Regions from separate parts of the Streptomyces sp. NBC_00872 genome, predicted to be linked through region 1. Evidence: riboswitches for the same ligand, from Rfam matches in the RefSeq annotation. Region 1 holds a riboswitch; each other region holds the start of a gene.
What was found. Region 1 has a riboswitch for cobalamin ahead of cobN (cobaltochelatase subunit CobN). Riboswitches for the same ligand answer to the same signal wherever they lie in the genome.
Positions count from the first base shown of each region.

Region 2: another riboswitch for cobalamin. It lies ahead of OG214_RS29775 (cobalamin biosynthesis protein); the one in region 1 lies ahead of cobN (cobaltochelatase subunit CobN).
Region 3: another riboswitch for cobalamin. It lies ahead of OG214_RS25160 (ABC transporter substrate-binding protein); the one in region 1 lies ahead of cobN (cobaltochelatase subunit CobN).
Region 4: another riboswitch for cobalamin. It lies ahead of metE (5-methyltetrahydropteroyltriglutamate--homocysteine S-methyltransferase); the one in region 1 lies ahead of cobN (cobaltochelatase subunit CobN).

Region 1 covers NZ_CP108806.1:3,877,429-3,882,969, forward strand. Annotated here, with positions in the region: gene cobN (cobaltochelatase subunit CobN) at 95-3,676, opposite strand; cobalamin riboswitch at 4,049-4,197, opposite strand; gene OG214_RS16565 (cobalamin biosynthesis protein CobG) at 4,273-5,541, shown strand, end outside.
Region 2 covers NZ_CP108806.1:6,967,885-6,973,425, forward strand. Annotated here, with positions in the region: gene OG214_RS29765 (putative cobaltochelatase) at 1-190, opposite strand, end outside; gene OG214_RS29770 (cobyric acid synthase) at 258-1,901, opposite strand; gene OG214_RS29775 (cobalamin biosynthesis protein) at 1,898-2,965, opposite strand; cobalamin riboswitch at 3,001-3,132, opposite strand; gene OG214_RS29780 (hypothetical protein) at 3,208-3,414, opposite strand; gene OG214_RS29785 (inorganic phosphate transporter) at 3,445-4,704, opposite strand; gene OG214_RS29790 (class II aldolase/adducin family protein) at 4,878-5,540, shown strand.
Region 3 covers NZ_CP108806.1:5,854,270-5,859,810, reverse strand. Annotated here, with positions in the region: gene OG214_RS25185 (cysteine synthase) at 1-199, opposite strand, end outside; gene OG214_RS25180 (MoaD/ThiS family protein) at 199-501, opposite strand; gene OG214_RS25175 (putative leader peptide) at 604-720, opposite strand; gene OG214_RS25170 (ABC transporter ATP-binding protein) at 790-1,626, opposite strand; gene OG214_RS25165 (iron ABC transporter permease) at 1,623-2,669, opposite strand; gene OG214_RS25160 (ABC transporter substrate-binding protein) at 2,676-3,713, opposite strand; cobalamin riboswitch at 3,762-3,882, opposite strand; gene OG214_RS25155 (M67 family metallopeptidase) at 3,884-4,297, opposite strand; gene OG214_RS25150 (amino acid permease) at 4,482-5,541, opposite strand, start outside.
Region 4 covers NZ_CP108806.1:7,747,102-7,752,642, forward strand. Annotated here, with positions in the region: gene OG214_RS33190 (DUF6328 family protein) at 1-327, opposite strand, end outside; gene metE (5-methyltetrahydropteroyltriglutamate--homocysteine S-methyltransferase) at 507-2,825, opposite strand; cobalamin riboswitch at 2,988-3,205, opposite strand; gene OG214_RS33200 (hypothetical protein) at 3,418-3,843, opposite strand; gene OG214_RS33205 (aminoglycoside phosphotransferase family protein) at 4,013-5,056, shown strand; gene OG214_RS33210 (winged helix DNA-binding domain-containing protein) at 5,277-5,541, shown strand, end outside.

The DNA.
Region 1 (5,541 bases):
GCGGCCAGGTCCCTCGGGCCACCGGCCCCGGCTCCCGGCTCCCAGCCCTCGGCCCACGGTCCCCGGCCCGGCCCCTCGGGATACGGGAAGGCGGTCAGTCCTCCCCGTCCTCCCCGCCCTCCAAGTCACCCTCTGTCTCCAGGAACACCTTCCGCAGCTCGTCCAGCACCGCCGGGTCCGGCTTCGCCCACATACCGCGGGACTCCGCCTCCAGCAGGCGTTCCGCGATGCCGTGGAGGGCCCAGGGGTTGGCCTCCTGGAGGAAGGCGCGGTTCTCCGGGTCCAGGACATAGGTCTCGGTCAGCTTGTCGTACATCCAGTCGGCGACCACGCCCGTCGTCGCGTCGTACCCGAAGAGATAGTCGACGGTCGCGGCGAGCTCGAAGGCGCCCTTGTAGCCGTGGCGGCGCATCGCCTCGATCCAGCGTGGGTTGACCACACGGGCGCGGAAGACACGCGACGTCTCCTCCACCAGCGTGCGCGTACGGACGGTCTCCGGGCGGGTGGAGTCACCGATGTACGCCTCCGGTGCCGTGCCCTTCAGCGCGCGGACCGTGGCGACCATCCCGCCGTGGTACTGGAAGTAGTCGTCGGAGTCCGCGATGTCGTGCTCGCGCGTGTCGGTGTTCTTCGCGGCCACCGCGATGCGCTTGTACGCGGTCTCCATCTCGGCGCGGGCGGGCCGGCCGTCGAGTTCACGGCCGTACGCGTAGCCGCCCCACACCGTGTAGACCTCGGCGAGATCGGCGTCCGTACGCCAGTCGCGGCTGTCGATGAGCTGGAGGATGCCCGCGCCGTACGTACCGGGCCGGGAGCCGAAGATACGGGTGGTGGCCCGGCGCTCGTCACCGTGCGCCGCGAGATCGGCCTGGGCGTGGGCGCGGATGTGGTTGGCCTCGGCGGGCTCGTCCAGCGACGCGGCCAGCCGTACCGCGTCGTCCAGCAGCCCGATCGCGTGCGGGAAGGCGTCACGGAAGAAACCGCTGATGCGGAGGGTGACATCGATACGGGGCCGGCCCAGCTCGTCGGGCGCGATCGGCTCCAGACCGGTGACCCGGCGCGAGGCGTCGTCCCAGACGGGCCTGATCCCCAGGAGCGCGAGGGCCTCGGCGATGTCGTCGCCGGATGTGCGCATCGCGCTCGTACCCCACAGCGAGAGCCCGACCGAGGTCGGCCAGTCGCCGTTGTCGGTGCGGTAGCGCTCCAGGAGGGAGTCGGCGAGGGCCTGTCCGGTCTCCCAGGCGAGCCGGCTCGGGACGGCCTTGGGGTCGACGGAGTAGAAGTTGCGGCCGGTCGGAAGCACGTTGACCAGTCCGCGCAGGGGCGATCCGGACGGGCCCGCCGGTACGAACCCGCCGTTCAGCGCGTGCACCACATGGTCGATCTCGTCCACGGTGCCGGCCAGCCGCGGCACGACCTCACGGGCCGCGAAATCGAGGATGTCCGCGATCTGTTCCGGGTGACCGGCGGAGTAGCTGGGACCAGACCCGTCGTCGACCGCCTGATCGGACGCGTCGTCGACCACCTCGTCGGACGCGTCACCGGCCGCCTGATCGGACGCGTCACCTGACGCGTGGTCTGACGGGTCCCCGGCCACGACGCGCGGCACCGCCGCCGGGTCCCACCCCGCGTCCTCCATCGCCTGGACGAGCGCGCGGGCCCGTCGCTCCGTCTCGTCGGCGTCGGTACGGGTCGCGGCCGACTCGTCCAGGCCCAGCGCCTCGCGCAGCCCGGGGAGGGATGTCGTACCGCCCCAGATCTGGCGGGCGCGCAGGATGGCGAGGACCAGATTGACCCGCGCGTCGCCGGTCGGCGCGCCGCCCAGGACATGCAGTCCGTCGCGGATCTGCGCGTCCTTGACCTCGCACAGCCAGCCGTCGACATGGAGCAGGAAGTCGTCGAACCCGTCGTCGTCCGGCCGGTCTTCGAGGCCGAGGTCGTGATCGAGCTTCGCGGCCTGGATCAGCGTCCAGATCTGCGCGCGGATCGCGGGCAGCTTCGCCGGGTCCATGGCGGAGATCGCCGCGTGCTCGTCGAGCAGCTGCTCCAGGCGCGCGATGTCGCCGTACGACTCGGCGCGCGCCATGGGCGGTACGAGATGGTCCACAAGCGTGGCGTGTACGCGCCGCTTGGCCTGCGTACCCTCGCCCGGGTCGTTGACCAGGAACGGATAGATCAGCGGCAGATCACCCAGCGCGGCATCGGGGGCACAGGCGGCCGAGAGCCCGGCGTTCTTGCCGGGCAGCCACTCCAGATTGCCGTGCTTGCCGAGGTGGATCATGGCGTCGGCGCCGAAGCCGCCGTCCTCGCGGTCGGCCTGGATCCAGCGGTACGCGGCCAGATAGTGGTGCGACGGCGGCAGATCGGGGTCGTGGTAGATCGCGATGGGGTTCTCGCCGAAGCCGCGCGGCGGCTGGATGAGGATCAGCAGATTGCCGCGCCGGAGGGCGGCGAGCACGATGTCACCGTCCGGGTCCCCGCCCGAGGCGGCCCGGCTGCGGTCCACGAACATCTCGCCGGGCGGCGGTCCCCAGTGCTCCTCGACGGACTCCCGCAGCGCGGCGGGGAGTTTCCCGTACCACCGCCGGTAGTCGGCGGCCGGGATACGGACCGGGTTACGGGCGAGCTGCTCCTCGGTGAGCCACTCCTGGTCATGGCCGCCGGCCTCGATGAGCGCGTAGATCAGCTCGTCGCCGTCGCCCGACTCCAGACCGGGGACTTCCTCGTCACCGAAGTCGTAGCCCTCGGCGCGCAGTTCGCGCAGCAGGGCCACGGCGCTGGCGGGGGTGTCCAGGCCGACGGCGTTGCCGATACGGGAGTGCTTGGTCGGGTACGCGGAGAGCACCAGCGCGAGGCGCTTGTCCGCGTTCGGACGGTGGCGCAGTCGGCCGTGGCGTACGGCGATTCCGGCGACACGGGCGGAGCGCTCGGGGTCGGCGACGTAGGCGGGAAGGCCGTCCTCGTCGATCTCCTTGAAGGAGAACGGGACGGTGATGAGCCGGCCGTCGAACTCCGGCACCGCGACCTGCGACGCGGCGTCCAGCGGGGACAGCCCCTCGTCGCTGGACTCCCAGGTGGCGCGGCTGGTGGTGAGGCACAGGGCTTGGAGGATCGGTACGTCGAGCGCGGCCAGGGCGCCCGCGTCCCATGCCTCGTCGTCACCGCCCGCCGAGGCCTCGGCGGGCCGGGTGCCGCCGGCGGCGAGCACGGTGGTGATGATGACGTCGACGCCGCTCAGCGCCTCCAGCAGTGCGGGCTCGGGCGCGCGCAGCGAGGACACGTAGATGGGGACGGCGCGGCCGTCGGCCTCTTCGATGGCGTCGCACAGGGTGTCGACGAAGGCGGTGTTGCCGCTCAGATGGTGCGCGCGGTAGTAGAGCACCGCGACGAGCGGGCGGACCGCGTCCGGGCTGCCCGCGGTGGCGTCACTGCCTGCGGCCTGGCTGCCCGCGGTGGAGTGACTGGCCGCAGTGGCGTGACGCTCGGCTCGGTGCTCTCCCCGGTGCTCGGCCCGGCCCCAGGTGGGCGCCGCGGCCGGCGGCTCGAAGCCGTGGCCGGTCAGCAGGACGGTGTCGGAGAGGAAGCGGGCGAGCTGCTCCAGGTTGGCCGGACCGCCGTGGGCGAGATACGCGTGCGCCTCGGCGGCGATTCCGATGGGGACGGTGGAGGCCTCCATCAACTGGGCGTCCGGGGCCTGTTCGCCGGTCAGGACCACGACGGGCGGACGGCCGGCGAAGGGCGTGCGGGGCGCCGGCCCGTCCGCGTCCCCGTCCCCGTCCCCGTCCGCGTCGGCGCTTCGGTCGGCCGCGCCGTCGCCGAGGAGGAGATCGATCCCGTCCTGCCAGGCGCGCAGTCCGCCGAGGAGCCGTACGACGACAAGGCCGACACCCTCCAGCAGCGCGGGCAGTTCGTCGAGCGCGAGCCGGGCCGGGTTGGCGTACCGGTACGGGACCGGACCGCCCGCCGCACGGGCGCTGAGCAGATCGGTGTCGGACGTCGACAGGAGCAGGATCATGCGGCGTCTGCCTTCCTCGGGGTCCGCGCCCCGGGCGGTAGGGAGGACGGCGGGAGTTCCTGGCTCACCCGGCTGCTGCCGGGCTCACAGTGGCGGGACCGCGCCGGATTCTCACCGGGCTTCCTCCCCTGACGCCGTCGTTGGCGTTGACGGGCACCGGACCCGTCGTCTGCATAGTAGGTGCAGCAGGTCACGGGCGGGGAGGGCGCCTGGGCGGCCAGGATGGGACGCGGAGGTACGTGGGTATGCTCGCCGCCATGCCGCCCACCTCGCCAACGCCCGCCAACCGGGACGAAGCTCCCTCGCGGGCTCCCCTGGGGGCTGTCCCGCGGAAACCCTCGCGGGCTTCCGTTCCGGATCCTGTGCGGGGCCCCGTACGGGAGGCCGGTGACGCCTGTCCCGGAGCGCTGAGGCTGCACGCGGCGGACGACGGACGGCTGGCCCGACTTCGCCTTCCCGGAGGGCTGCTGACATACCGTCAGGTGGAGGTGCTGGCGAGCGCGGCCGAGCGCCTGGGCGACGGACATGTCGACATCACGTCCCGGGGCAATGTGCAGCTCCGGGGGCTGGGTGCGGACGCGAACTGCGGCGCCGAACTGGCGGACCTGCTGTACGAGGCCGGGCTGCTGCCCTCCGAACGGCATGAGCGGGTCCGGAACATCGTCGCCTCACCGCTGGCCGGTCTCGACGGATTCGGGGGCGAGGTCCGGGAAGGCGGCGCACTCGCGAACGGACTCGGGGGCGGACTCGACGGTCGATCCCGTGTCGGGCGACCGCAGTTGTGGGCTCGGGAACTGGACGATCTCCTGTGCGCGAGCGAAGCGGCGACGGCTCTCTCCGGCCGCTTCCTGTTCGCACTGGACGACGGCCGCGGGGATGTGGCTGCCCTCGGCGCGGATGTGACGTTGCTCGCACGGCGCGACGGCACGGCGGTCGTATATACCGGGGCGAACCGGTCGGGTCTCCGTGTGGACGCCGCCGACGCCCCGAGGGCCGCCCTGCTGGCCGCGGAGACGTTTCTCACGGTGGCGGAGGCGGGCGGCTCCGGCGCCTGGCGGGTACGGGAATTGCCGTCCGGCCACGGGTTGGACGTGGCGGTCGCGTCGCGGCTGACGGAGGCGGGCATCGCCGCGGAGTACGTAGCGGATCGCGCGGCAGCCTCGACAACGGACCGCGCAGCGGCTCGCGCAGCGGAAACCCACCCGGGGGACGGGGAGCCTCCGCTTCCGGGTGCGATCCACTCCCCTGACGGCACCGTGGCCCTGTCCGTCCACGCGCCGCTGGGACGGCTGAGCGCGGCCCAGTGGCGGCTGCTGACATCGGCGCGAGTCGTCGCCCAGGGCGGTACGCAACGCGGTACACGAGCCGGTGGGCAAGGCGGTGCGCGGGGCAGCGGGCAAGGCGGTGCGCGGGGCAGCGGGCGACGCGGCGCCGATCCGGCCACCGCGCTGCGCGTCACGCCCTGGCGTGGCGTCATCGTGCCGGGGCTGGAGCCCGCCGCCGCCGACGACCTGCTGAAACGTCTC
Region 2 (5,541 bases), 3.1 Mb from region 1:
ACCGGCACCTGGCGACCACCGCCAGCTCGGGCAGCAGAGCCGCCAGGGCCCGCACGGCCGTGGACTTCGCCGTGCCCTTCTCCCCGCGTACGAGGACTCCGCCGACCGCCGGACTGACCGCGTTGAGCAGCAGGCCCAGCCGCAGATCGTCCATCCCCACGATGGCGGTGAACGGATAAGGGGTGCTCATATGCTGATCGCTCCTTCGAGTACGACGCTTCCGAACGCGGCTGTGGCGCCCTCCAGGGCGTCGGCGCTCACGGTGCCCCAGGAGGAATGAAGGGCAGCCCCGGCGGCGCCCCCTCCTCGATCAGCCGCAGCAGCGCGTCCGTGTCCGCGTGCTCCTCGATGAGGTCACCGAGAAGGTCGAGCTGTTCCTCGCGCAGCGCGCCGAAGCTCGTGTCGGGCGCGGGGACGAAACGCCGGCCCGCCGCCCGTGCCACCTCTGTCAGGAAGCGCCGCCGGAACGTGTCGCTCTCCAGCGCCCCGTGCCAGTGCGTGCCCTGGACCGCGCCCATCCGGCAGCCGTCCAGCGCCCGTCCGTCCGGGCCGGAGACAAAGGCGTCCCCGCCCCGCACCTCGGCGACCCCGTGATGGATCTCGTACCCCTCCACCGCCGCGCCGAGGGCCGTCCCGGACGGTCTGGCCAAGGTCTTCTCACGGGCGAACCGCACCCGTACGGGCAGCAGCCCCAGTCCGGCCACGGCGCCCGCCCGTGACTCCACCTCGTCGTCGATGTGCTCGCCGAGGATCTGATAGCCGCCGCAGATGCCCAGCACCGGACGCCCCTCGGCGGCCCGCCGCGCGAGCGCGTCGGCGAGCCCGCGCTCCCGCAGCCACGCCAGCGCCCTCACCGTGCCCCGGGTGCCGGGCACCACCACGAGATCGGCGTCGGCCAGTTCCTCGGGGCGGTCCACGAACCGCACGACGACACCCGGTTCGGCCGCGAGCGCGTCCACATCGGTGAAGTTGGACATCAGGGGTACGGCGCAGACCGCGACCCGCAGCACCTCCTCGCCGTACGGGGGAGCCACCAGGGACTCGCGCACGGCGCCGCGCAGCGAGATACGCAGTCCGTCCTCCTCGTCGATGCCCAGACCGTGCCGCCAGGGCAGCACCCCGAGCGTCGCCCGGCCGGTCAGCCCGCGCAGCATTTCAAGACCGGGCTCCAGCAGGGACACATCGCCCCGGAACTTGTTGACGAGATACCCCGCGACCAGTTCCTGGTCCTCCGGGCCCAGCAGCGCGGTCGTACCGAAGAACGAGGCGAAGACCCCGCCCCGGTCGATGTCCCCGACCACCACCACCGGCAGCCGCGCGGCCCGCGCGATCCCCATGTTCACGATGTCGGTACGGCGCAGATTGATCTCGGCCGGACTGCCCGCGCCCTCGCAGATCACGGCGTCATAGGTGGAGCGCAGCTCCTCCAGGCACTCCAGGACGGGCCCGAGCAGCGCCTCGCGCCGTCCACCGCGCAGCGCCTGCCCCGAAGTCGCCCCGCCCGCGGACGAGTTCCCGGCAAGGGCGTTCCCCGTGGCGGAGTTCTCCGGCGCGGTCCCCTCGGCGCTGCCGAAGAACCCCCTGGCACTCAGCTCACCCACCGGCCGTCCCATCAGCACCACTTGGCTGCTGCGGTCACCGCCGGGCTTCAGCAGGACGGGATTCATCAGCGCGGTCGGCTCCACCCGGGCCGCCTGGGCCTGCATCGCCTGCGCCCGTCCGATCTCCGCGCCCTCGCGCGTCACGAACGAATTCAGCGACATGTTCTGCCCCTTGAAGGGCGCGACCTTCACCCCACGGCGCACCAGCCACCGGCAGATCCCCGCCGTGACGACGCTCTTGCCCGCGTCCGAGGTGGTCCCGGCCACCAGAAGGCCCCCGCCGCGCCCGCCCCGGCTCATCCACGTCCCTTTCCCGTGGCCGCCGTACGGCGGCGCGTGTCCGTGGTACGGCGGCGTATCGCGCCGTACGCGAACCGGCCTGCGACACAGACCGCGAGGGCGTATCCGCTCACCCGGCGCGACAGGCGCACGGCCCGCTCGATGTCGGCCGTATCCACGGGCCGCCCCTCGCCGTTCAGTACGGGCCGGTGCTCCACCCGTCCGCCGTACGCGAGCGTCCCGCCGAGCCGTACGCCCAGCGCGCCCGCGAACGACGCCTCCACCGGGCCCGCGTTGGGGCTCGGATGCTTCCGCGCGTCCTGCCGTACCGCCCGCAGGGCCGCGCGCGGATCGCCGCCCGCCGCGGCGGCCAGCGCGGCGGTCAGCCGGGCCCCCGGCCAGCCGGCCAGGTCGTCGAGCCGGGCCGACGCCCAGCCGAACCGGCGGTACCGGGGGGACCTGTGGCCCACCATCGCGTCCAGCGTGTTCACGGCCCGGAATCCCACCAGCCCCGGCACCCCCGCGATCGCCCCCCACACCAGCGCGCCCACGACGGCGTCGGAGGTGTTCTCGGCGACGGACTCCACGACGGCGCGGGCGAGTTGCTGTCCGTCCAGTGCCTGCGGATCGCGCCCGCACAGCCGCGGCAGCCGCTCCCTGGCCAGCTCGATGTCCCCGGCGGTGAGCGCCGCGCCGATGGCGCGTGCCTCCCGGCCGAGCGAGGTGCCGCCGACGACGGACCAGGTGGCCAGGGCGGTCAGCGCGACGGAGGCGGCAAGGCTGCTCCGTACGGCCCGCGTGGCCCGTGTTGCCCGTACGGTCTCCGTACCCCGCGCGGCGACGATCGCGAGCCCTGCGGCGCCTCCGGCGCACACCAGGGTGTGCAGCGTGCCCCAGCCGCGGTGGTCGTGCCAGAGCATCCGCTCGACGGCCCCCGCCGCCCGGCCGAACGCGGCCACCGGATGGCCCCGGCGCGGATCGGCGAACACCTGGTCGCCCAGCAGCCCCAGGGCCGCGCCGTAGGCGAAGACCCGCTCGGCGGCCGAACCGCCGCCGCGCACGACGGCAGAACCGCAGCCAGGCATGGCGAAATGTCCTCACTCAGGGTCCGCGCCCCGGCTCGACGTGGTGCGGCGGCGAGAGTTCCTGGCTCCCGGGAGAAGACTCCCGGTGACAGTGGCGGGACCGCGCCGGATTCGCACCGGCTTCCTCTTCTGCCGCCGTAAATGGCCCCGGCAGTCCACCACGCCCCGCGAACAGCCGTCAACTCATCGCTGACCTGCGACGGGACAGTGTGCGAAGCCCCACATCGGCGGGTGGACCCGGGTCAGGCGACGATCAGCCAGATCCCGTACGCCACGGCCCCGGCGCACAGGGCGAAGCAGGCGTACGCGCCCGTGCGCGCCAGAGCCAGGGAGCCCGGCTCCCGCTTGGCGAGACCCACGACGCCCAGGGTGAACAGACCCACGAGGGCGACGGTCGCCACGAGACTGACCCCGAAGACCGCGCCGAGCGCTGCCCAGTCGATTTTCATACGTTCGCTCTTCCTTGGACCGTGGGGGGTTCAGACCGTGGCGGTGCGGGCGGGCTCACCGGAGCCGCCCGGAGGGGACGGAATGGTGGTCGACAGATCGTGCCCGGCACCGGCACCGGCACCGGCCGCTGTCGTGGTCGACGTGGTGACGGCCGTGATGCCGTCGGCCAGGATCCCGGCCTCGTCCTCGTCGACGTCGGTGACATTGGTGTGGTCGACCGGGCGGCGGCGCGAGGCGAGCCAGATGGCGCCGGAGAAGGCGAGGAGCAGTGCGGCGACCACCGAGACGCCCCAACTTCCCTGACCGGTCAGGAACTCCGCGCAGGCCGCGACCAGACCCGCGGCGGGCAGGGTCAGTCCCCAGGCGACGAACATCCGGGTGGCGGTGGACCAGCGGACCACACCCCCCTTGCGGCCGAGGCCCGCGCCCATCACGGCGCCGGAGCAGGACTGGGTGGTGGAGAGCGAGAAGCCGAGGTGCGAGGAGGCGAGGATGACGGTCGCGGCGCTGGTCTGGGCCGCGAAGCCCTGCTGCGGCCCGAGATCGGTGAGACCGGTGCCCATGGTGCGGATGATGCGCCAGCCGCCGAGGTACGTACCGAGCGCGATCGCCGTGCCCGCGGAGACGATGACCCACAGCGGGGGGTTGGAGCCGGGGGAGAGGACACCGCCGGTGACGAGCGCGAGCGTGATGACGCCCATGGTCTTCTGCGCGTCGTTGGTGCCGTGCGCCAGGGAGACCAGACCGGCGGAGGCGATCTGGCCCGCGCGGTAGCCCTTGGCGGTGGCCTTGTCGTCCGTGCGGCGGCCGATACGGTACGTCAGTCTGGTGGCGAGCAGCGCCGCGAGACCGGCGACGACCGGCGCGGCGAGCGCGGGGATCAGCACCTTGGTGATGACCACACCGCCGTTGACCCCGGAGGTGCCGACGGACATCAGGGTGGCGCCGATCAGTCCGCCGAAGAGGGCGTGGGAGGAGCTCGACGGGAGACCGACGAGCCAGGTGAGCAGATTCCAGAGGATGGCGCCGACGAGCGCCGCGAAGATCACTTCTGTCCGGATGCCGTTCTCGTTGATGAGCCCGCCGGAGATCGTTCTGGCGACCTCCACGGAGAGGAACGCGCCGACCAGATTCAGCACGGCGGACATGGCCACCGCGGTCTTGGGCTTCAGGGCGCCGGTCGAGATGGTCGTCGCCATCGCGTTGGCGGTGTCATGGAAACCGTTCGTGAAATCGAACACGAGCGCCGTCACGATCACGATCGCGAGCAGCAGTGTGATGTGTTCCATTTACCCAGGCAATCGTTCGACGTAGGGGGCCTCGGTGAACGTAGGGAGTCATGGTGAACGGAAGATGAACTGCGCAGGTCTTCGTGGTGTCTCAGGCTGACGTCGCATGGTTCTGTTCGGATGATCGGGAGAACGGTGCACGGTCCGCCGGGCACTCCTGGCAGGATCGCGGTATGACCGATCAGGAGAAACAGGACGCCATAGTCCGGGCCTGGCAGGACCTGGTGGACACCGCCCGCAGAACGGCTTCCGAGGGGCTCGTCGTCGGCACCTCGGGCAATGTCTCGGTGCGGGTCGGTGGAATCATCCTGGTGACGCCGAGCGGAATTCCCTATGAACAGCTCGGTCCTGAGGACGCCGTCGGGGTCGATCCGGACGGCCGGCAGGTCCTCGGCGCGTTCACCCCCACGAGTGAGCTGCCGCTCCATCTCTCGGTTTACCGGCACACCTCGGCGGCGGCCGTCGTCCACACCCACGCGGTGCACGCCACCGCCGTCTCCACGCTCGTGCCGGAACTGCCCGTGATCCACTACATGTCGGCGGCGTTCGGCGGCCCCGTCCGGGTCGCCCCGTACGCGCTGTACGGGACGGACGAACTGGCCGCGGGCATGCTCGCCGCCCTTCGCGACCGCACGGGCTGTCTGCTCCAGAACCATGGCACGGTGACCTACGGCGCCACCCTCGCGCAGGCCTACGACCGCACGGCCCAGTTGGAGTGGATGTCCCGGCTCTGGCTCACCGCCAGCGCGGTGCCGGGCCTTTCGCCCTCGCTGCTCTCCGAGGCCCAGCTCCAGGAGGCCGGGGAGAAGCTGAAGGGCTACGGCCAGGGGCGCTGAC
Region 3 (5,541 bases), 2.0 Mb from region 1:
GGATGGTGCAGCCCGGGGTGAGCCGTCCGTCCTTCTCGGCCTGCTCGACCATATGGAGGGCGGGCCGGTCCTTGACGGAGCCGGTCGGGTTGCGGTCCTCCAGCTTGGCCCAGATCCGCACGTCGTCCGAGGGCGACAGCCTCGGGAGCCGTACCAGAGGGGTGTTGCCGACCGCCGCCAGCGGGGAGTCGTAGCGCATCAGGCCGGGATCGCTTCGAGCGCGCCGCCGGCCACCGCGGGCAGGATCGTCACGCTGTCGCCGTCGGCGAGCTCGGTGGAGACGCCGTCGAGGAAGCGGACGTCCTCGTCGTTGAGGTAGACGTTCACGAACCGGCGGAGCTGGTTGTTCGCGGCCGGGTCGATGAGCCGCTCCCGGATACCGGCGTGCCGGGTCTCGAGGTCGGCGAACAACTCGGAGAGCGTGTCGCCGGTGCCCTCGACGGCCTTCGCGCCGTCGGTGTAGGTACGGAGGATGGTCGGGATGCGGACCTCGATGGCCATGACATGGGCTCCTGTCGGGAGACGGCGTGACGGGCGCGCGGCTCGGGCCCCCGCGCGAGGGGGTGGTGCGAGTACGGCGGGGCAGCGCTCGGGGGCTGTCGCTCAGCCGGCGGCGCTGTCGGGACAGATGGCGCTGGCGAGGCGGCACAGGTCGACGTGCAGCCGCGCCACGAGCAGCGGGGTGCTCGGCGTCTTGTCGCTCACGTCGGTGAAAACCATGGGTTCATCGTATCGATTCCCGCCCGGCGTCCCGGTACGCGTTCTCGTACGGTGGACGAATGGTGTTCGTCAGGCGGACGGCGGGAGATAGACGACCGTGGGGGCGCCGGTGACGGGATGGGTGGTGACCTCGGCCGTCACCCCGTAGACCGTCGCGAGCAACTCGGGGGTCAGTACGGAGCGCGGCGTTCCGGAGGCGACGATCCGGCCGCCCTGGAGCACATGGATACGGTCGCAGTAGTACGCGGCGAGGTTGAGATCGTGCAGGGCGAGCAGATTGGTCGTGCCCGATCCTCTGATCAGCGTGAGGACATCGAGCTGGTGCCGGATGTCGAGATGGTTGGTCGGTTCGTCGAGTACGAGCAGGGCCGGGCGCTGGACCAGGGCGCGTGCGATGAGCGCGCGCTGCCGTTCGCCGCCGGACAGCGAGGGGAAGTCCCGGTCCGCGAGGGCGGCGATCCCGGCCCGTTCGAGGGCGGCGTCGGTGAGGGCCGTGTCGGCGGCCGTGTCGGCCTCCCAGAAGCGTTTGTGCGGCGAGCGGCCCATGGCGACGACCTCACGGACGGTCAGCTCGAAGTCGAGCCGGCTGTCCTGGGGCACGGTGGCGACCCGGCGTGCCCGTGCCTTGGCGGTCATGGTGTGCAGATCGCCGCCGTCGAGGAGGGCGTGTCCGGCCGTGGGGCGGAGCGTGCCGTACACACAGCGGAGCAGGGTGGTCTTGCCGCTGCCGTTGGGGCCGACGAGTCCGATGGTCTCGCCGGGGGCGGCGGTCAGCTCGGCGCGGTCGACGAGCAGCCGGCCGCCGGTCTCGTACGACAGTCCTTCGACGCGCAGCTCGGCGGCGGGTACGGCGGGCGGCGCCGCCGGTCCTGACGGCGGCCGCGAGGCGCTCGTGGCGGCGCTCATACGGGTGCTCCTTCCGGGCGGCGGCGCATCAGCCACAGGAAGAGCGGCCCGCCGGTGAGCGCGGTGAGCACCCCGACGGGGATGTCCTGGGGCGCGGCGACCGTACGGGCCGCGAGATCGGCGACGACGAGGACGAACGCCCCGCCCAGCGCCGCGACGGGCAGCAGCGCGCGGTGACCGGCGCCGACGGCCATCCGGGCGGCGTGCGGTGCCAGCAGCCCGATGAAGCCGACCGCCCCGCTCGCGGCCACCATCACCGCGGTGACCAGGGAGGCGAGGACGAAGACCGCGGCGCGGAAGCGTGAGGTGTCGAGACCGAGCACGGTCGCGCCCTCCTCCCCCGCCAGCAGCAGATCGAGCGGTCTGGCCAGCGCGATGAGCAGTGCGGTCCCGGCGGTGAGCGCGATGGCGGGCGGTACGAGCGTGGCCCAGCGGGCGCTGCCGAGGCCGCCCAGCGACCAGTACAGCGCCTCCTGGAAGTGCTCGGGCCTGGCGGAGACGACCAGGATGAGCGTGGTGAGCGCGGAGAGGATGTACGAGACGGCGACGCCCGCGAGCACGAGCCCGCCGCCGGTCATCGTGGAGCCGCGCCGGGCCAGGCCGTACACCAGCGCCAGCGCGAGGAGCGCCCCGGCGAAGGCGGCGGCCGGCATCGCGACGGTGGTGGTCACCCCGCCGCCGATGCCGAGGACGAGGACCAGCACGGCGCCGGTGGAGGCGCCGGAGGAGATGCCGAGCAGAAAGGGGTCGGCGAGCCGGTTGCGTACGAGCGCCTGGAGGACGGCGCCGACGACGGCGAGCCCGGCGCCGACGATCACACCGAGCAGCACCCTCGGCAGCCGTACGTCGAGCACGATGGTGCGGAAGGGGCCCGGCTCCGCGCGGCCGGTCAGGATCGTGATCACCTGACCGGGCGGGATCCGTACGGAGCCGAGGGCGAGGCCCGCGACGACGGCGACGGCGAGGGCGGCGGCGAGAGCGCCGAGCACCAGGGTGTGGCGGAGCCGCCCGTGGGCGCGGGCGGGCGCGGTGGCGCGGGTCACGGCGGCTTACTTCACGGACTCGGGGTGGAGCTGGGCGGCGAGCCGTCCGACGGCGGCGGGGGCCCGTACGCCGAGGACCACGTCCGAGAGGGGCATGACCGCGAAGCGCTGGTTCCTGACGGCCGGTACGTCCTTGAGCACCGGGTCTTCCAGCAGTCGCTTCTTCTTCCGCGCGACGGTGGTGGAGCCGTAGTCGTAGATCACGATGACATCGGGCTCGCGCGCGACGACCTCTTCCCAGGTGGCGTCGCCGAAGGGCTTGTCGAGGTCGGCGAAGACATTGCGCCCGCCGGCCAGCTCGATCAGCTCGTTGCCGATGCCCCTGCCGCCCGCGGTGAACGCGGTCTTGTCGCCGCTGTCGTAGACGAAGACGGAGAGCGGTTCGACGCCCTTCAGCCCGTCGGCGGTGGACGCGACGGTGGTGCGGGCGTCCGCGATCCACTTCTCGGCGCGGTCCTGGACGCCGAAGGTGCGGCCGGTCTCCTCGATCTCCCGGTAGACCTCGTCCATGGACGTGGAGGCGGACGGGGACGCGGACCTGCCGCCGTCGGCGCAGCTCTCCAGATTGAGCCGGGTCCCGATACCGGAGGCCTTGAGGTCGTCGCGGCTCCGGCCGTCCTTGGCGTCGAAGGCACTGGCGTATCCGCCGTAGACGAAGTCGGGGTTGGCCGCGAGCAGCTTCTCCTTGGAGGGGTACTCCGCGGAGAGGACGGGGACGCTCTTGTACGCCTTCTCGTAGGCGGGGAGGATCCGGTCGTCCAGGTAGGCGGTGCCGACGAGGGAGTTCTCCAGGCCGAGCGCGAGCATGATCTCGGTGACGTGCTGGTTCATGGTGACCACACGCTTCGGCGGCGCCTGGTAGGTGGTCGTCACACCGCAGTTGGTGACGGTGTACGGGAAGCCGGGCGCGGCCTTCGCGGCGGGCTTGCCGTCCGCCGGGTCCGTGGTCTCCGCGGTGGTGCCGCAGGCGGTGAGCGGGAGCAGTACGGCGGTCACGGCGGATATGAGGGCGGGTGTTGTGAGCGCACGGCGGCGCCGGGACAGGGCAGACACGACTGGGCCTCCTCCGGGGGATTTCCGCGTCCCCTGGCTGGTGGGAGAAGGGCGGCAGGTCAGTTCCTGGCTGCCAAGCGGAGCTTGGTCACAGTGGCGGGACCGCGCCGGTTTCGCACCGGCTTCCTGGGTCCTGCCGCCCTGGTTCAGCCGTGAGTCTCTCAGACGATCTCGACGGGCTCCTCGGTGACCTCGCCGTCGACGATCCGGTACGAGCGGAACTGGAACGGTCCGGCGTCATCCGTGTCCGCGGTGGAGACCAGCACATAGTGGGCGCCGGGCTCATTGGCGTAGGTGATGTCCGTACGGGACGGATAGGCCTCGGTCGCGGTGTGCGAGTGGTAGATGATCACCGGTTCCTCGTCGCGGTCGTCCATCTCCCGGTAGAGCTTGAGCAGATCGGCCGAGTCGAACTCGTAGAAGGTGGGCGAGCGCGCGGCGTTGAGCATGGGGATGAACCGCTCGGCCCGTCCGCTGCCCTCGGGGCCAGCGACCACACCGCAGGCCTCGTCGGGGTGGTCGGCTCGCGCGTGCGCGACGATCTGGTCGTGCAGGGCCTGGGTGATGGTGAGCATGGGGAGAATATAAACGGACGGCGCCGGACCGGGGGCGGGCCGGTGCTCCCCGGACGTGAAGACGGTCGTGAAGGCACCCGGATCAGGGATCCGGGCGCCTTCATGACGGGACGGGGCGGTACGGGGCGAGGCGGTGCGGGGCGGGATGTGACGGGGGGGCAGGGGTGGGACGGGGCGGTGGCGGTCAGTCCGCCGCGGGGGCGTACTCCCGCTCGGCGCGCTCCGTGATCGCGGGGTCGCGGCGCTTGAGGAACTGCCAGCCGCCCGCCAGGCCCACCGCCCAGACCGCCGCCACATAGAGACAGACCCGCGCGTCCTCGTCGTACGCGATCAGACAGGTGACCAGCGCCAGGAAGGCCACCGCGACCCAGCTGAAGAGCGCGCCGCCGGGGGCTGGGAAGGACGAGGCCGGCAGCCGGCCCGCCTCCACCCCGCGGCGGTAGCGGATATGGCTGGCCAGAATCATCATCCAGGTCCAGATGCCGGCCGCGGTGGCCACGGAGGTCACATAGCCGAAGGCCTTCTCCGGGACGACGTAGTTGAGGACCACGCCGATACCCATCAGAACGGCGGAGACGGTGATGCCGAGGGCCGGGGTCCTGCGGGAGTTGAGCCTGCCGAAGACCGTGGGCGCCTCGCTGTTGGCGGCGAGGTCGCGCAGCATCCGGCCGGTGGAGTACATCCCGGAGTTGCAGGAGGAGAGCGCGGCGGTCAGTACGACGAAGTTGACGATGCCGGCCGCGAGCGGGATGCCCATCTTCTCGAAGGCGTGCACGAAGGGGCTGTTGCCCGCGGAGAACTCGGTCCACTTGACGACGGCGAGGATGACGGAGAGCGCGCCGACGTAGAAGACGATGATGCGCCAGGGCAGCGTGTTGATGGCCTTGGGCAGGGTCTTCTCGGGGTTCTCGGACTCGCCCGCGGTCACCCCGACCAGCTCGACGGCGAGATAGGCGAACATCACCCCCTGAAGGGTCATCAGGCTGGAGCCGATGCCGTTCGGGAAGATCCCGTCGTGTGCCCAGAGATTGGCGGCCCCGGCGGTCTCACCGGCGTCGGAGAAGCCGAGGGTGAGAACGCCCAGACCGATGACGATCATGCCGATGATCGCGGTGACCTTGATCATCGAGAACCAGAACTCGACCTCGCCGAAGATCTTCACCGAGATCAGATTGACCCCGAAGAGGACCACCAGGAAGACCAGCGCGCTGACCCACTGGGGGATCTGGGGGAACCAGAAGTGG
Region 4 (5,541 bases), 3.9 Mb from region 1:
GGGTTTGATGCGCCGTCCGGAGACGATCCGGTGGAAGGCCACCGGCCCGATCAGCGCTCCCGTGGCGAGCGCGCCGAGCACCACGGTGACGATGTAGATGGTCTTGTCGGTCTGCTCCAGGGCCTGGAAGTGCGGTGTGAAGACCACGGTCAGCAGGAATCCGAAGAGGATCTGCACCCCGGTCTGCGTCACCCGTATCTCCTGGATGAGTTCCTGCCAGCGCCTGTCGGCCCGCTCATCGGCGGTCTCCTCGCGGCCTCTCCGGGCACCGGTGCCTGACCGCGCCTCCGGGGAAGCGGCTTCTGGGGATGTGTCGCTGGGGTTCACTCGTCCTCCGGGAGGTAGCGGCTCGGTGCCGTCCGCCTACCCCGGCCTTCGCACAAGAGGCCTGGCGGGGGGCCTGGCTTCCCTGCCCTCCGCCGCGGAAAGCTCCGCGGGACGGCCGGGGAGGACACGAGACGTGTCCTCCCCGGCCGCCGGGGGGTCAGGAGACGGGCAGCTCCTGATCAGGAGGCGGGCAGTTCCGCGCGGACTGTGCGGGCCGCGGTGACCAGGTTCTCCAGCGAGGCGCGGGTCTCGGGCCAGCCGCGGGTCTTCAGCCCGCAGTCGGGGTTGACCCACAGCCGTTCGGCGGGAATGGCCTCCAGTCCCTTGCGGAGCAGGGCCGCCGCCTCCTCCGCGGCGGGCACGCGCGGGGAGTGGATGTCGTACACACCGGGGCCCGCTTCGCGCGGGTAGCCGTGTACGGCGAGTTCGCGCGCGACCTGCATATGGGAGCGGGCGGCTTCCAGGCTGATGACGTCGGCGTCGAGGTCGTCGATGGCCTGGACGATGTCGCCAAACTCGGCGTAGCACATGTGCGTGTGGATCTGGGTGTCCGGGCGTACGCCGCTGGTGGTGAGGCGGAACGACTCGGTGGCCCAGTCGAGGTAGGCGGCGTGGTCGGCGGCGCGCAGGGGGAGCGTCTCGCGCAGGGCGGGCTCGTCGACCTGGATGACGGACGTGCCTGCCGCCTCAAGGTCGTCGACCTCGTCGCGCAGGGCGAGGGCGACCTGGCGGGCGGTGTCGCCGAGCGGCTGGTCGTCGCGGACGAACGACCATGCCAGCATGGTGACGGGTCCGGTGAGCATGCCCTTGACGGGGCGCCCGGTGAGCGACTGGGCGTAGGAGGTCCAGCGCACCGTCATCGGCTCGGGACGGGAGATGTCGCCGGCGAGGACCGGCGGGCGGACGTAGCGGGTGCCGTAGGACTGGACCCAGCCGTGCTGGGTGGCCAGGTAGCCGGTGAGCTGTTCGGCGAAGTACTGGACCATGTCGTTGCGTTCGGGCTCGCCGTGCACCAGGACGTCGATGCCCGTCTTCTCCTGGAAGGCGATGACCTCGTTGATCTCGGCCTTGATGCGCTCCTCGTATCCGGCGGTGTCGATACGTCCCGTGCGCAGCGCGGCGCGGGCCGTGCGCAGGTCATCGGTCTGCGGGAACGAGCCGATGGTGGTCGTCGGCAGCAGCGGCAGCTTGAGATGGGCGCGCTGGGCGATCGCACGCTCCGTGTAGGGCTGGGAGCGGCGGCCGTCGGCGTCGGTGACGGCGGCGGTCCTGGCCCGTACGGCCGGGTCGCGGGTGATCGGGGAGTTCGTCCGGGAGGCGAGGTCGGCGCGGTTGGCCGCGATCTCGGCGGCGATGGTGCCGGTTCCCCGGGCCAGTCCCCTGGCCAGGGTGACGATCTCGGTGGTCTTCTGCACGGCGAAGGCGAGCCAGCGAAGGATCTGCGGGTCGATGTCCCGTTCGGCGGCCGTGTCGAGAGGTACGTGCAGGAGGGAGCAGGAGGCGGCCACATCGACCCGGTCGGCGAGCCCGAGGAGGGTGCCGAGGATGGACAGGGACTTCTCGTAGTCGTTGATCCAGATGTTGCGGCCGTTGACCACACCGGCGACGAGCCGCTTGCCGGGCAGTCCGCCCACCGAGGCCAGGGCGTCGAGGTTGGCCGCCGCGGCGTCGGTGAAATCGAGCGCCAGGCCCTCGATCGGGGCCTTCGCGAGGATGGGCAGGGCGTCACCGAGCCGGTCGAAGTAGGAAGCGGCGAGCAGCTTCGGGCGGTCGGTGAGGCCGCCGAGATCACGGTAGGCGCGTGCGGCGGCGTTCAGCTCGGCCGGGGTGCGGTCCTGGACGAGGGCGGGCTCGTCGAGCTGGACCCACTCCGCGCCGGCGGCGCGCAGGTCCGCGAGCACCTCGGCGTAGACCGGCAGCAGCCGGTCCAGCAGGGTGAGCGGTTCGAAGTCGGCGGCCACCCCGGGGGCGGGCTTGGCGAGCAGGAGATAGGTGACGGGGCCGACGAGCACCGGGCGGGCGGTGAGACCGAGCGCGAGGGCTTCCTTGAGCTCGGCGACCTGCTTGGCGGAGTCGGCGGTGAAGACCGTGTCGGGGCCGAGTTCGGGGACGAGGTAGTGGTAATTCGTGTCGAACCACTTGGTCATCTCCAGCGGCGCCACGTCCTGGGTGCCGCGGGCCATCGCGAAGTAGCCGTCGAGCGCGTCGGCCGAGACGGCGTCACGGTGCCGCGCCGGTACGGCACCGACCATGACGCTGGTGTCCAGGACATGGTCGTAGTACGAGAAGTCGCCGGTCGGCACCTCGTGGACGCCGGCGTCCGCCAGCTGCCGCCAGTTGGCCCGGCGCAGGCCGGCCGCCGTCTCCCGGAGGGCGTCGGCGGTGACGCGGCCCTTCCAGTACCCCTCGACGGCCTTCTTCAGTTCCCGGTTCGGGCCCTGGCGGGGGTAGCCGTACACGGTGGCCCGTGCTGCCGCGGCCGCGGACTTCGCTGTCACGGAAATCTCCTTCGCGAGATGTCTCCTTGGATCCCGGAGACGGGACGCGAGCGCGAAGGGGTGACGAACCGAGCGGCACAGTTCCGCGCCGTCGCGCGCGCCTGTCCGTCTGGTATGTACGCCGACCCGCCCACGAGGTCACCGGGATGGCCGCACGCGATCGTTCGCGTACGGGCAACGGGCAGGTCTTCGGACTCGTGGGCACATCTGCCGAGACAGATTCCTACTGGCCGTCGCTTCCCAGATCCGGCCCGGATCCAGTGCGTATGACGGCGGTCGTTCCCACTTACCGCTGCGGGGCAGTCCCGGATTCCCACCGGGTTCCCTCTTACGACGCGTCTGCCTGGCGGGCAGGGCGAACCAGCTGCACCAGCCAGGCTAGAGCGCGGGCAACCTCCTGGTCACCTCTGTTCACATTCCGGAATGTGACATGAGACACGCGGTCGATCCGGATAACTGTGCGTGACCGGGTGCGGGGCGTGACCGGGTGCGGAGCGGTCCCGGGCGGGCGGCCGTACGTGACCGGTGCCCCGGTCGGAGTGCCCCGGTCCGGCTCACGCGCTCGCGGGAGACGGCGCACGCCTGAACGGAGTCACGGCCTCCGGGCAGCAAGCACGGCGAGAGCCACACACAGGACGCCGATCCCCAGCGGGAGCAGCGGGAAGACCAGGATCACCGCCCACTCGACGAAGCCCTTCTCGACAACCGGGCTGGGGCCCAACAGCGTCTCCTCCACCACCACTGTCTCGCCCGGCCTGCCGTCGTAACGCACCGATACCTCGTCCTGTGTCCCGCCATCCACAGCGCGTCCGACACACACGACGTAGCTCGGCCCTCGCCCGCCCCCTTCCGAGTGGCACGACGAGATCTTGACGCGCTCCGTCTCGCCCGTCCGGCCGAGCTCGAAGACGCCGAAGGCGACCAGAAAGCTCGCCCATCCGAGAAAGATCGTCGCGATGACCGCCCACGCCCCAACAGTTACGACTCGACCGTAATCTCGCACTGGCAGGCTCGGCACTGTCCCAGCCTATGCGGGAGCCGTGGCTCGGGAGCACGCACGGACGACGTCGCGGACATCCGTATCCCTCGCGTCCCTTACGACGAGAAGACCAGGACCGGCTTTTGACGACTCGGCACCTGCGGAATTCGGTTGTCAGCCGGCGGGCAGGCTGACCACTCTGGGGCGTATGAGCGACAACGGACAGCCCGGAGCGGGCGAAGGACCGGAGGACGGGCCGGAGGACGGGCAGGGGCACGGACCGGGGCACGGGCCGGGGGACAGTCGGGGCGCAGGACCGGGGGACGGGTCGGGGGACGGGGCGACGGGACTCCTTGTGCCGCCGATCGACACGGCGCTGGTACGGCGGCTGGTCGGCACGCAGTTTCCCCGGTGGTCCGGGCTCCCCGTGAGGCCTGTCGCGGTCGGCGGGAACGACAACCGGACCTTTCACCTCGGTGACACCATGACCGTTCGGCTTCCCAGCGGTCCCGGGTACGCGGGGCAGGTCGGCCAGGAACAGCGGTGGATGCCGTTCCTCGCACCGCGCCTCCCGCTCCCCGTGCCCGTTCCGCTGGCGAAGGGCGCGCCCGGCGAGGGCTATCCGCTGCACTGGTCCGTCTACCCCTGGCTGGAGGGGGAGAGCGCCGATGCCGGTCGTATCGACGACCTGACCGGGTTCGCCGTCACGCTGGCCGGGTTCCTGAACGCGCTGGCGCGGATCGACGCGTCCGGCGGACCGCCGCCCGCGTCGCACTCCGGCTTCCGCGGTGCTCCGCCCTCGGTCTACGACGAGGAAACCCGGCGGGCGATCGGCACGCTGGGGGATCTGATCGACGGGGCGGCGGCCACGGCGGTGTGGGAGGCGGCTCTCGCGGCGGTCCGGGAGGAGGCGCCGGTCTGGTTCCACGGAGATGTCGCGGCGGGGAACCTGCTGGTCAGGGATGGCCGGCTCGCCGCCGTCATCGACTTCGGCTGCTTCGGTGTCGGTGATCCGGCCTGCGATGTGGTGATCGCCTGGACGCTGCTGTCGGGGACGAGCCGCAAGGCGTTCCGGACCGCGCTGCGGGCCGACCACGGCACCTGGGTCCGTGGCCGTGGCTGGGCACTGTGGAAAGCCCTGATCACCTGGGTCGAGTTCGCCGGCTCCGACCCCGCGCGGGTGGCACAGTCGCGCCGGATCGTCGAAGCCATCCTCCACGAGCACGAGCACGAGCACGGGAGCCGGGCCTGACCGGCCGCCCGACTGAGCGCCTCACCGGCGGTACCGAGCACCACCAGTACGACGCGCCGCGAACCCCACGGACGTTTCCGCCGTCCGCCGTTCTGTCTTCTGTATAGGACACGGTCTGTCCGCTATCCCTGTGATCGTGGTCCATGCGCCGACCCCTCCAACGCCCGAACCGCTCCGCGCCGGCGTCCCGTTGGCGCGCGGGGCGCTGTCCGAGGGAGACATGACCATCCTTGACAGCCGCGCCCTCAACCGCGCGACCCTCGCCCGTCAGTATCTGCTCGACCGTGCCGACACACCGGTCCGCGACGCCGTGGCCCATCTGTGCGGGATGCAGGCACAACAACCGCAGGAGCCGTTCATCGGTCTGTGGTCCCGGCTCCGCGGCTTCGAGCCGAACGCGCTGGACGATCTGCTGACAGGGCGGGAGGTCGTGCGCACACATCTGATGCGCCGTACCGTCCATCTCGTCACCGCCGACGACGCGC